2 regions of the Dyella ginsengisoli genome follow, and region 1 is predicted to be linked to the other one. Evidence: predicted binding sites of a transcription regulator. Region 1 holds the regulator's gene; the other holds the start of a gene.
What was found. Region 1 encodes FliA, which starts transcription of late flagellar genes. Its sites were predicted from a motif close to TAAAGTTTNNCNNNCNNNGGCCGATAA; they were not measured.
Positions count from the first base shown of each region.

Region 2: a site for FliA is predicted at 1,934-1,960, ahead of ISP17_RS17340 (methyl-accepting chemotaxis protein). Genes of this name have one in related genera too.

Region 1 covers NZ_JADIKM010000001.1:1,115,241-1,120,252, forward strand. The annotation lists gene flhA (flagellar biosynthesis protein FlhA) at 1-273, shown strand, start outside; gene flhF (flagellar biosynthesis protein FlhF) at 464-1,990, shown strand; gene ISP17_RS05025 (MinD/ParA family protein) at 1,987-2,979, shown strand; gene ISP17_RS05030 (RNA polymerase sigma factor FliA) at 2,981-3,715, shown strand; gene ISP17_RS05035 (chemotaxis response regulator CheY) at 3,784-4,191, shown strand; gene ISP17_RS05040 (protein phosphatase CheZ) at 4,188-4,829, shown strand; gene ISP17_RS05045 (chemotaxis protein CheA) at 4,925-5,012, shown strand, end outside.
Region 2 covers NZ_JADIKM010000005.1:317,393-322,404, reverse strand. The annotation lists gene ISP17_RS17345 (PQQ-dependent sugar dehydrogenase) at 1-285, shown strand, start outside; gene ISP17_RS17340 (methyl-accepting chemotaxis protein) at 331-1,755, opposite strand; gene ISP17_RS17335 (formate/nitrite transporter family protein) at 2,031-2,912, shown strand; gene ISP17_RS17330 (esterase/lipase family protein) at 3,558-5,012, opposite strand, start outside.

The DNA of each region.
Region 1 (5,012 bases):
CTGGAGCAGATCCTGATGAGCTCGCTCACCGGCAACGGCGGCACCGGTGCGGCGGTGGAGCCGGGGCTGGCCGACCGCCTGCAGCAGGGCGTGGCCGAGGCCGCGCGCAAGCAGGAAATGAGCGGCGAACCGGCGGTATTGCTGGTCGCGCCGCAGCTGCGCACCTGGCTCGCGCGCTTCACCCGCCACGTGGCACAGAACCTGCACGTACTCGCTTACAACGAGGTGCCCGACAACCGCCGGGTGCGGCTGGTGCAGGCACTGGGACGCTGAGCGAGGAGTGCGTGATGAGAAGTGAGAAGCGAGAGTCGAGCCGCCCAGCGGCCATGCCAACGGCGCCGAGCTGGCAGCGCGTGGCGCGTCATCCCGCCGGCATCGTGGTGTTCGCCGCCGACTCCGTCCGCCGCACCGCACCGCGCGCCTCGTCCCCGGTTTCCCGCCATTCGCTGCGGAGCAAGCACGCATGAAGATCAAACGTTTCGTCGCATCGGACATGCGCCAGGCCATGAAGCTGGTGCGCGAGGAGCAGGGCCCGGATGCGGTGATCCTCTCCACCCGCCGCCTGGCCGAGGGCATCGAGATCATCGCCGCGCTCGACTACGACGAGGCCCTGGTACGCGAGGCCGCCCGCCACGGCGTGCCGGCCGGTGACGAAGCGCCGGCGCCGGCCGGCAAGGCATCGACGCCGGCGGTGGAGGAATCCCCGTCGCCGCGCCTGTGGCGTCGACAGACCGCCAGCGCTGCGGCCGCGCCGTCCGTGCCGGAGGTGCCGGAGGTGCCGGTGGCCGCCGCGCGCATCGAGTCCGCCGTGCCGCCGACCGTCGCCCGTCCCGCGCCGACGCGTGCGCCGGTCGCACCGGTGGTTCGCGCCGAGGCGCCGGTCGCCCCACGCGCCACGCCGCCGGCGGCTGCGGCGCGCACCGCGCCGGCCGCACCGAACACGACCCCCACCACAAGTGCCCCCGCGATCGCGCCGGCCGCCGTCGCCCGCGCTGCTGCCGAGGAACCGGTGCCGATGCATCCGGCGGTGGAACGCGCCATGCAGGACACCGCGCGCATGCGCGCCGAGCTCGGCAGCCTGCGCGAGATGCTGGAGATGCAGCTGTCCAGCCTGGCCTGGAACGACATGGAGCGCCGCCATCCGCTGCGTGCCCGCGTGCTGCGCGAATTCACCCGGCTGGGCATCGACGCTGACGTCGCCCGCCAGCTCGCCGACGACCTGCCCGAGCAGATCAGTCCCGAGCAGGCGCGCTACCTGCCGCTGGGCATGCTCAGCCGCAATGTGGCCATCAGCGGCCGCGGCGACAGCGACGGCGGCATGATCGCGCTGGTCGGCCCCACCGGCGTGGGCAAGACCACCACCATCGCAAAACTGGCGGCCAGGGCGGTGGTGCGCCACGGCGCCGCCAACGTGGCGCTGGTCAGCACCGACAACTACCGCATCGGCGCCGCCGCGCAGCTGGAGCACTACGGCCGCCTGCTCGGCGTGCGCGTGTACCCGGCCGACGACGCGGCGAGCCTGCGCCAGGTGCTGGAGATGCTCAAGGGCAAGCACACCGTGCTGATCGACACCGCCGGCGTGTCCGGCTCCGATCCGCGGCTGGAGCAGCAGATGGACGTGCTCAACGAGGTCGCCCATAGCGACGGCATCGCGCTGCGCATCTCGCTGGTGCTGGCCGCCAACGCGCAGGCGCAGTCGCTGGAGGAATCGGTGCGCGCGTACATGCCGCTGGCTCCGGCCAGCGTGCTGTTCACCAAGCTCGACGAAGCGCCCAGCCTCGGCGGCGCGCTGTCGGTGCTGATCCGCCACAAGCTGCCGCTGGACTACACCACCGACGGCCAGCGCGTGCCCGAAGACCTCGCCGTGGCCGACGCCCGCGTGCTGGTGCTGCGCGCCGCCCACGTACTCAAGACATCCGCCGCCACGGCCCCCACGCTGGACGACAGCGCGCTGGCCGAGCGCTTCGGTTTCGCGGTGGCCAGCGCATGAGCGCCGTGCTGTCGCCCGCATCGTTTTCCGCCGGCACGCTGGAAGAGCGCGCCTTCATCAAGAATCAGGCCTGGGGACTCAAGCAGATGGTTTCGTCGCTCACCGAGATGGCCGCGCCACCCGTCGTCCACCACGCGCCGACGCAGGCGGCCAACCTCGACCGGCGCCCCACGCGCCAGCGCTGCCGCACCATCGCGGTGTGCGGCGGCAAGGGCGGCGTAGGCAAGACCACGGTGGCGGTGAACCTGGGCATGACGCTGGCCATGATGGGCCACGAGACGATGCTGCTGGATGCCGACATGGGCCTGGCCAACGTCGACGTGCTGCTCGGCCTGGCGCCCTCGCGTCACCTGGGCCACATGCTCGACGGCCTGTGTGGCCTGTCCGACCTGGTGCTGGAGGCGCCGCACGGGCTGAAGGTGATTCCCGCCGGCTCCGGCGCGCGCCGGCTGGCGCAGCTGGGCTCCGGCGAGCAGGCCGCGGTGATCCGCGCCTTCGACGAGCTGCCCCAGGTGCCCGACTTCCTGCTGGTGGATACCGCCGCCGGCATCTCCGACTCGGTGGCGATGTTCGCCGCCGCGGCCGACGACGTGGTGCTGGTGGTGTGCGACGAGCCCGCCTCCATCACCGACGCCTACGCCATGGCCAAGGTGCTCAGCCGCGACTTCGGCGTGAAGCGCCTGCACATGGTGGCGAACATGGTGCGCAACCTCGGCGAGGCCAAGGCGCTGCACCAGAAGCTGGCGCGGGTCACCGACCGCTTCCTCGACGTGATGCTCGATTTCATGGGCTGGGTGCCGCAGGACGAGCGCCTGCGCCAGGCCATCCGCCGCCAGAACGCGGTGGTGGATGTGGCGCCGGGCAGCCGTTCGGCGCAGGCATTCAAGCAATTGGCCGGTGCGGCCGTTACATGGGCAGAACCCGATCGCCCGGGTCTCGACCGCATCGCATTTTTCAGTGGTCAGGCTGCACCGGCGACGGGGTGGTGAGATGAGCGTGGCAACCGAATACCTGCAACTTCAACGGCAAAGCGCCGACGAACTGGTGAAGACGCATGCGCCGCTGGTGCGGCGCATCGCCTATCACCTGATGGGGCGGCTGCCGCCCAGCGTCGACGTGGGCGATCTGATCCAGTCCGGCATGATCGGGCTGCTGGAGGCGTCGCGTAACTACGCCACCGATCGTTCGGCCAGCTTCGAGACGTACGCCGGCATCCGCATCCGTGGCGCCATGCTCGACGAGTTGCGCAAGACCGACTGGACGCCGCGCTCGGTGCATCGCAAGGCGCGCGAAGTAGCCGAGGTGGTGCGCCAGATCGAGGTGGAGACCGGTGCGGATGCCGACGACGCGGAGGTGATGAAACGGCTGGGGCTGACGGCCGATGAATACCACCAGGTGCTGGCCGATGCGGCCAGCTCCCGATTGCTGAGCCTCACGGCGCCGGACGACGGCGACGGCAGCCCGGCAATGGACGTGGCCGATTCGAGCACGCTCACTCCCGCCGAGGACATCGAGCAGACCGGCATGCGCCAGGCGCTGATCGATGCGATCACCACGCTGCCCGAGCGCGAGCAGCTGGTGATGTCGCTGTACTACGAGCAGGAACTGAACCTCAAAGAGATTGGCGCGGTGCTCGGCGTCACCGAGTCGCGGGTCTGCCAGATCCACGGCCAGGCGATCATCCGGCTGCGCGCGCGCATGACCGGCTGGCGCGACGACGACTGAGCAACGCGGGCAACACAACTTACCTACGGGCTGGCGCACGGCGACCCATCGTGCAAGTGGAGACGGGCTTGAACAAGAACATGAAGATCCTGGTGGTGGACGACTTTTCCACCATGCGCCGCATCGTGCGGAACCTGCTCGTGGAGCTGGGTTTCTCCGGCCAGCTGATCCAGGAGGCCGACGACGGCGAGAACGCGCTGGTGATGCTCAAGAGCCAGCCGTTCGACATGGTCGTGACCGACTGGAACATGCCCAACATGACCGGCATCGACCTGCTGCGCGCGATCCGCGCCGAGGCCTCGCTGAAGGGGCTGCCGGTGCTGATGGTCACCGCCGAGAACAACCGCGACCAGATCATCGCCGCCGCCCAGGCCGGCGTGAACGGCTACATCGTCAAGCCGTTCACCGCCGCCACGCTGCAGGAAAAACTCACCAAGATCTTCGAGCGGCTCGCCGCGGCAGGAGCTTCCGCATGAGCGCCCAACTCACCCTCACCCCCGACGCGCTGCCCAACGAGCTGCACGAGCTGCTCAACAGCCCTGATGGCCCGGCCTTCGAGCAGGCGCTCGATTCCATCGTGCGCCAGCGCGAGCAGAAGCTGTTCCGCGCGCTCGGCCTGCTGGCCCGCGACCTGCACGACGCCGTGCGTCGCCTCGGCGGCGAGCTGGTGCAGGACGGCTATCCGGACAGCGTCACCGACGCGCGCAAGCACCTGCAGGACGTGCTGGAGATGAGCTCGCAGGCCGCGCACCGCACGCTGGATTTCGCCGAACGCACCCGCCCGGAGGCCGAGGCGCTGGCGCACAACGCCGCGACCATCCTCGCCACGGATCCCGCCGGCAGCGACGCCGTCTGCGCGCTGGCGCAGCAGGCCAGCGCCTTCGCGCAGAGCTGCAACGCCGGCCTCAACGACATGGTGATGGCGCAGTCCTGGCAGGACCTCTCCGGCCAGCGCATCAAGAAGGTGGTCGCCTTCATCGGCTCGGTGGAGTCGTCCATGCTCGAACTGGTGCGCCTCACCGGCGCGCTCTCCGGCCGCGAGCCGGTCGAGGCGGTGGAAAAGATCAACAGCCAGGACGAGGCCGATCGCCTGCTGAGCGAGTTCGGATTCTGAGCCCGCGCATGACGGTGATCGCGCCGACGCTGCGTCGCCTCTCCCACGCCTGCCGTCATGCGGCGGGCGTCGTGCTGCCTGCCGGAAACCGCTAGATGGATCCCTCCTTCGACGCCGAACTGCGCGACGACTTCCTGGTCGAGGCCGGCGAGCTGGTCGAGCGCCTCGGCGAGCAGCTGGTGG
Region 2 (5,012 bases), on a different contig from region 1:
GCCTTCTATACATCCGGCCTGCTGCCCGCGCACTACGCCGGCGGCGCCTTCGTGGGTCAGCACGGCTCGTGGAACCGCAAGCCGATCAGCGGCTACAAGGTGGTGTTCGTGCCCTTCACCGATGGTCGGCCCAGCGGCCTGCCCGAAGACGTGCTCACCGGCTTCGTGGATACCCAGGGCCAGGCCCGTGGCCGGCCGGTAGGCGTGGCGGTCGACGGCCGCGGCGCACTGCTGGTAGCCGACGACGTGGGCAACACGGTGTGGCGGGTAACGCCGGCGCGGTGATCATCGCCGGAGCACAGCCTTCAGGCACCTGATCACGCGCTCGGCTCAGGACCTCACCGGCGGCCGGTAGCCGATGCGGAAGGCGCCCCAGTGGTGGCCCTTGACCAGGATCGGGGCGGAGACGTCGTACATGGTTTCGCCGGTATCGCGCTTGTAGGTCTGCAGCAGGTAGGGCCGCGTGTTGGCGGCGCAGCGGCTGATGGTGCGGTCAGTGAATCGACGCTTGGAGCGGCTGACCTTCACGTCTTTCTCGTAGTCGCCGGTGAGCGGCTGCGAGAAGGCGCGGTTGTGCGTGCCGAAGTAGCCGCCGTCGTCCATCGAACAGGCGAACGCGGCCTCGGGGTTGGCGGCCAGCACCGGCTCCTGGATGGGCGGCAGCACTTCGTCGGTGTAGCTGTCGTAGCGGGTGCGGAATTTCTCCGGCCGCGTGCCGGGCACGCTCTGGTAGGCGCGGTCGAGCAGATCGTCCAGCGTGATGCGGCCCTCGTCGATGCTGCGCTCGAACTGCGCGCTCACTTGGGCTGCGGCACGCATGGCCGCCTGGCGCAGGCGCAGGTGCAGCTCGTCGGCCTGGTCGATGGTGGCGTCGAACAGTTCTTCGGCCACATCCGCCTGGGCGAGGCTGGCGTCGGCGGCCTTGGGCAGTTCGCTCTCGGTATGGGCAAGGCCCTCGAGCATCGCCTGCACGGCACCGGATATCTGCCGCGTGGCGTCGACGTGGGTGGCGGCCATGCCGGCGATGCGCTGGATCTCCTGCTCGGCGTCGGCCGCGAGATGGCCGATGCGGCCGAGCACCTCCACGGCCACCTCGGCCTGCTCGGCACCCTGGTTCACCTCGTCGCTGAGCGCCTGCATGGCGCTGGCGGTGCGGTCGGCCTGGTCGTGCACGTCGTGCAGCGAAGCCAGGATTTCCTTGGAGGCGTCGCGGGCGCGATGGGCCAGCTCACGCACTTCGTGCGCCACCACGGCGAAGCCCTTGCCGTGCTCGCCGGCGCGAGCGGACTCGATGGACGCGTTGAGCGAGAGCAGGTGCGTCTGCATGGCGATGCCGCCGATGACATCGGCGATGCGCTGGATGGTCTCGGCCTGCTGCTGCAGGGTGCGCATGTCCTGCACCGTGGCGGCGGCACGTTCGCGCGCCTGCTGGAAGCGGCCCAGGCTGCGGGCGATCTCGGCGCTGCCGCGCTCGCTCTCCTGGCGCGAACGCGCGGCCACGTCGCTGGCGCGGGCGGCGCCGTCGGCGATCTGGCGGGTGGTGTCGGCGATGGCATCGGCATGGCCGGCGATCTCGCGGGCGCGCGCCACATCTTCGCTGGTCTTGGCCTTGAGGCGATCGAGAAAGAACGAGTTCTCCGCGCCGCCGAGCATGATGCGCTCCAGCCGCGCGGCGATGAATGCCGCCAGCGCGTTGCGCGCACTGCCGCTGCGCCGAAGGCCGACGCGCGAGACGAGCCCGATCAGGGTCAGCATGATCCCGCCCCCGGCCGCATACGCGCCGCCCGAAGGCCACGCGATCGGCGGGGCATCGGAGGTGGCAAGCGTCAACAACACACCGGCAAGCAAGACCATGCGCAACCCTCCGCGAGGGCCATGACAGAACAAGGGCCGCGACACGCTGCGGGCCAGGGAAATGGGGCTACTGACTGGCTTATCGGCGCACGTACGTGCGACTTGAGGCGGCTCACGACGCGAGCATGACGGTGAACCGCCTAGGGTGGCCGGATTGATCACCCCGGGATGCCGCCATGAGCCAGCTGGCCAGCAAAGAGCAGACCACCAAGGAGGATGGCGAGGGCTTTGCCATGTCGCGCGAGGAACGCGGCGACGTACATCACCTGCGCCCGCCGCGGCCGGTGGTGCTGCACGAGACGATTCGCCGCGAGGGCGAACAGGAGCTGGCGCGCAGCGTGTCGGCGCTGGGCTGGTCGTCGCTGGCAGCCGGCATGACCATGGGTTTCTCGATGCTGGCGCGCGCCCTGCTCCACCATCACGTGGAGGGGTTGCCCGGCGCGTTCCTGATCGAATGCCTGGGCTATCCGTTCGGTTTTCTGGTGGTGATCCTGGCGCGCCAGCAGCTGTTCACCGAGAACACCATGACGGCGGTGCTGCCGCTGATGACCGACCCCGGCTGGGCCAAGTTGGGCTGTCTGCTGCGGCTGTGGGGTGTGGTGTTCGCCGGCAATGTGGTCGGTGGCGCGCTGTTTGCGTGGGGCGTGCTGCACCTGCAGCTGTTCGATGCGTCTACCCAGGCCTCGCTGCACGCGGTGGGGGCGGCGCTGATGCAGAACACGCCTTGGCAGATGTTCACCAAGGGCATCGCGGCGGGCTGGCTGATCGCCACCATGGTGTGGCTGCTGCCGGCGGCCGAACGCGGCAAGATCGCGGTGATCGTGATCGTCACCTACGTGATCGCGCTGGGCGACTTCACCCACATCATCGTGGGCTCGGTGGAGGTGCTCTACCTGGTGTTCGACGGCGCGGCCAGCATGGGCGACTACGTGATGCGCTTTGCCCTGCCCACGCTGGCCGGCAACATCGTGGGCGGCAGCCTGATCTTCGCGCTGATCAGCCATGCGCAGGTGCGCAGCGATGATGAGAGTGATGGTGGGCGGGAGGCGGGGCATTGAGCGGCGCGGCTCGGGGGCGTGGATGGCTGGGGGCGCCAGCCGGCACGGGACTGGGCGGCGGCGCTTCGACTTCGCCGGCGGGGTGCCGGCCACGCTCTGCGCGAACGGTTGGGAGGGCGCGCCGGCTCTGGGCACGCGCGTGACTGCACGACGATCGATCGCCTCACGGGCATTTCCTTCTCCCCCCGGGAGAAGGTGGCGCGCAGTGACGGATGAGGGTTCGGTCGGTGCGCGATGGGGGATCCGACAGGACAGTGAATCTCGCTCCGACCGAACCCTCGCCCCGACCCCTCTCCCGGAGGGAGAGGGGATTGTTGGAGCGTTGCGATTTCCGTTCGCTTGGCGGGCTGCGGCGCTTCGACTTCGCCAGCGGGGCGCCGGCTCTGGGCATGCGCGTGACTGCACGACGATCGATCGCCTCACGGGCGTTTCCTTCTCCCCTCGGGAGAAGGTGGCGCGCAGCGACGGATGAGGGTTCGGTCAGTACGCGATGGGTGATCCGACAAGACAGTGAATCTCGCTCCGACCGAACCCTCGCCCCGACCCCTCTCCCGGAGGGAGAGGGGATTGGCACGGCATAGCTCAGGGCAATGGTGGAGTCTTCGCCGAGGCCACCGTGCCGAGCGTGCGGACATGCCGACCTTTTCAGCGCGCGCCTGATGAAGGCAGCACCGCATCCCCCTGCCCCAGTCCGGCGTGCTCGCGCAGGATGCGGCGGATCTCCAGGATCGCCTGCGGCGTCTCCTGCACGCTGTGGCCGGAGACGATCACCTTCTCGCTGGCTGCTCCATCGAGATGCGCGCTGGCATAGGGCACGAAGCCATCGGTGGATTGTTCCAGCGGCCCTTCCGCGCTGCGCCGGGCGATGATGGAGTGATAGCGTACGTCGGGGACGATCGGCAGTTTCGCGGTGGCGCGCAGGTACGGGTTGGTATCGCGCAGCAGGTCGACGCCGGTGGGGGCGGTGCGGAACAGCGCGGCCTGTTCTGGCAGCTCGCCGGCCAGCGCATCGGCAATGCGCGCGGTGGCATCGAGCAGGGTCTTGGGCAGGCGGATCAGCTTGGCTGCCATGCGCGCCAACCAGTGCCCGGCCACCGGCGTGCCGGCATGCGGGGCCGCCAGGAAGATCGCCTCGTCCACACCGGGCAGCGGCGTGATGGAAAGGTACGGCGCCAGCGCGGCGAGCCGCTTGCGCCGCGGCGAATCCGGCGGCGCGTGGAAGATGCGTTGCCACAGCGTGTCGCCACTGTTGACCACCAGCAGCCGCGCGATCACGCCGCCCATGCTGTGCCCGATCAGCGTGACGTGGTGGCTGGCCGGCGCGGTGCCGCTGGGGTCGAGCGCGGCGAAGGTCCGCGCCAGCGCCGCGCGGATCTGCACCAGGTTGACCGGGATCGGCACGTTGGTCGGGTAGTAGACCTCCCAGATCTGGTAGCGCTTGCGCAGCGCCTCGTCGCCCATCACCTCGTTGGCGAGGTTCACCCAGGCCTCGGGGCTGGACGCCAGGCCGTGGATCATCACCACGGTCAGTCGCTCGGGGTCGTACGGCTGCATGAGGAACACGCGCGGGTGATCGAGCGCGTTGTCTCGCCCGAGCAGATTGTCGATGGCCTTGCGGCCGAAGCCCGAATCGGCCAACCACAGGGCGTACGGCGCGCTGAAATTGGCGGCCAGCGGCACCGTTTGGCCGTCCATTTGCGCAGTGTCCCGGCGGTACGGATCGAGCGCGTCGACCACCGCCTCGCGCGTGTCGAGCACGGCGGCCAGCGAGTCGCCGGGGAAAGTGAGCAGCACGGTGGCGGGCAGATAGCCGGTGTCGGCGAACGGCGTGGCCTTGGCGCGCCGGGCCTGGACGGTGGGGCGCGCCACCATCACCACTTCGGCGCCCAGACCGTCGCGGCGGTAGACGCTTTCCAGCCCGTCGATGCGCAGGCGCGAGGCGGGCACCATCGCCTCCAGCTTCGGCGCGCCGCGCGGCAGCACCAGCTCGATGTTGCCGTAGCGCAGCTGCCAGCCATCCACCGCCTGGGTGCTGCCGGGCACCGGCGGATGGAACCGCCCGGCCCGCTGGCCTTGTTCGAACATCAGCGCGGCCACCCG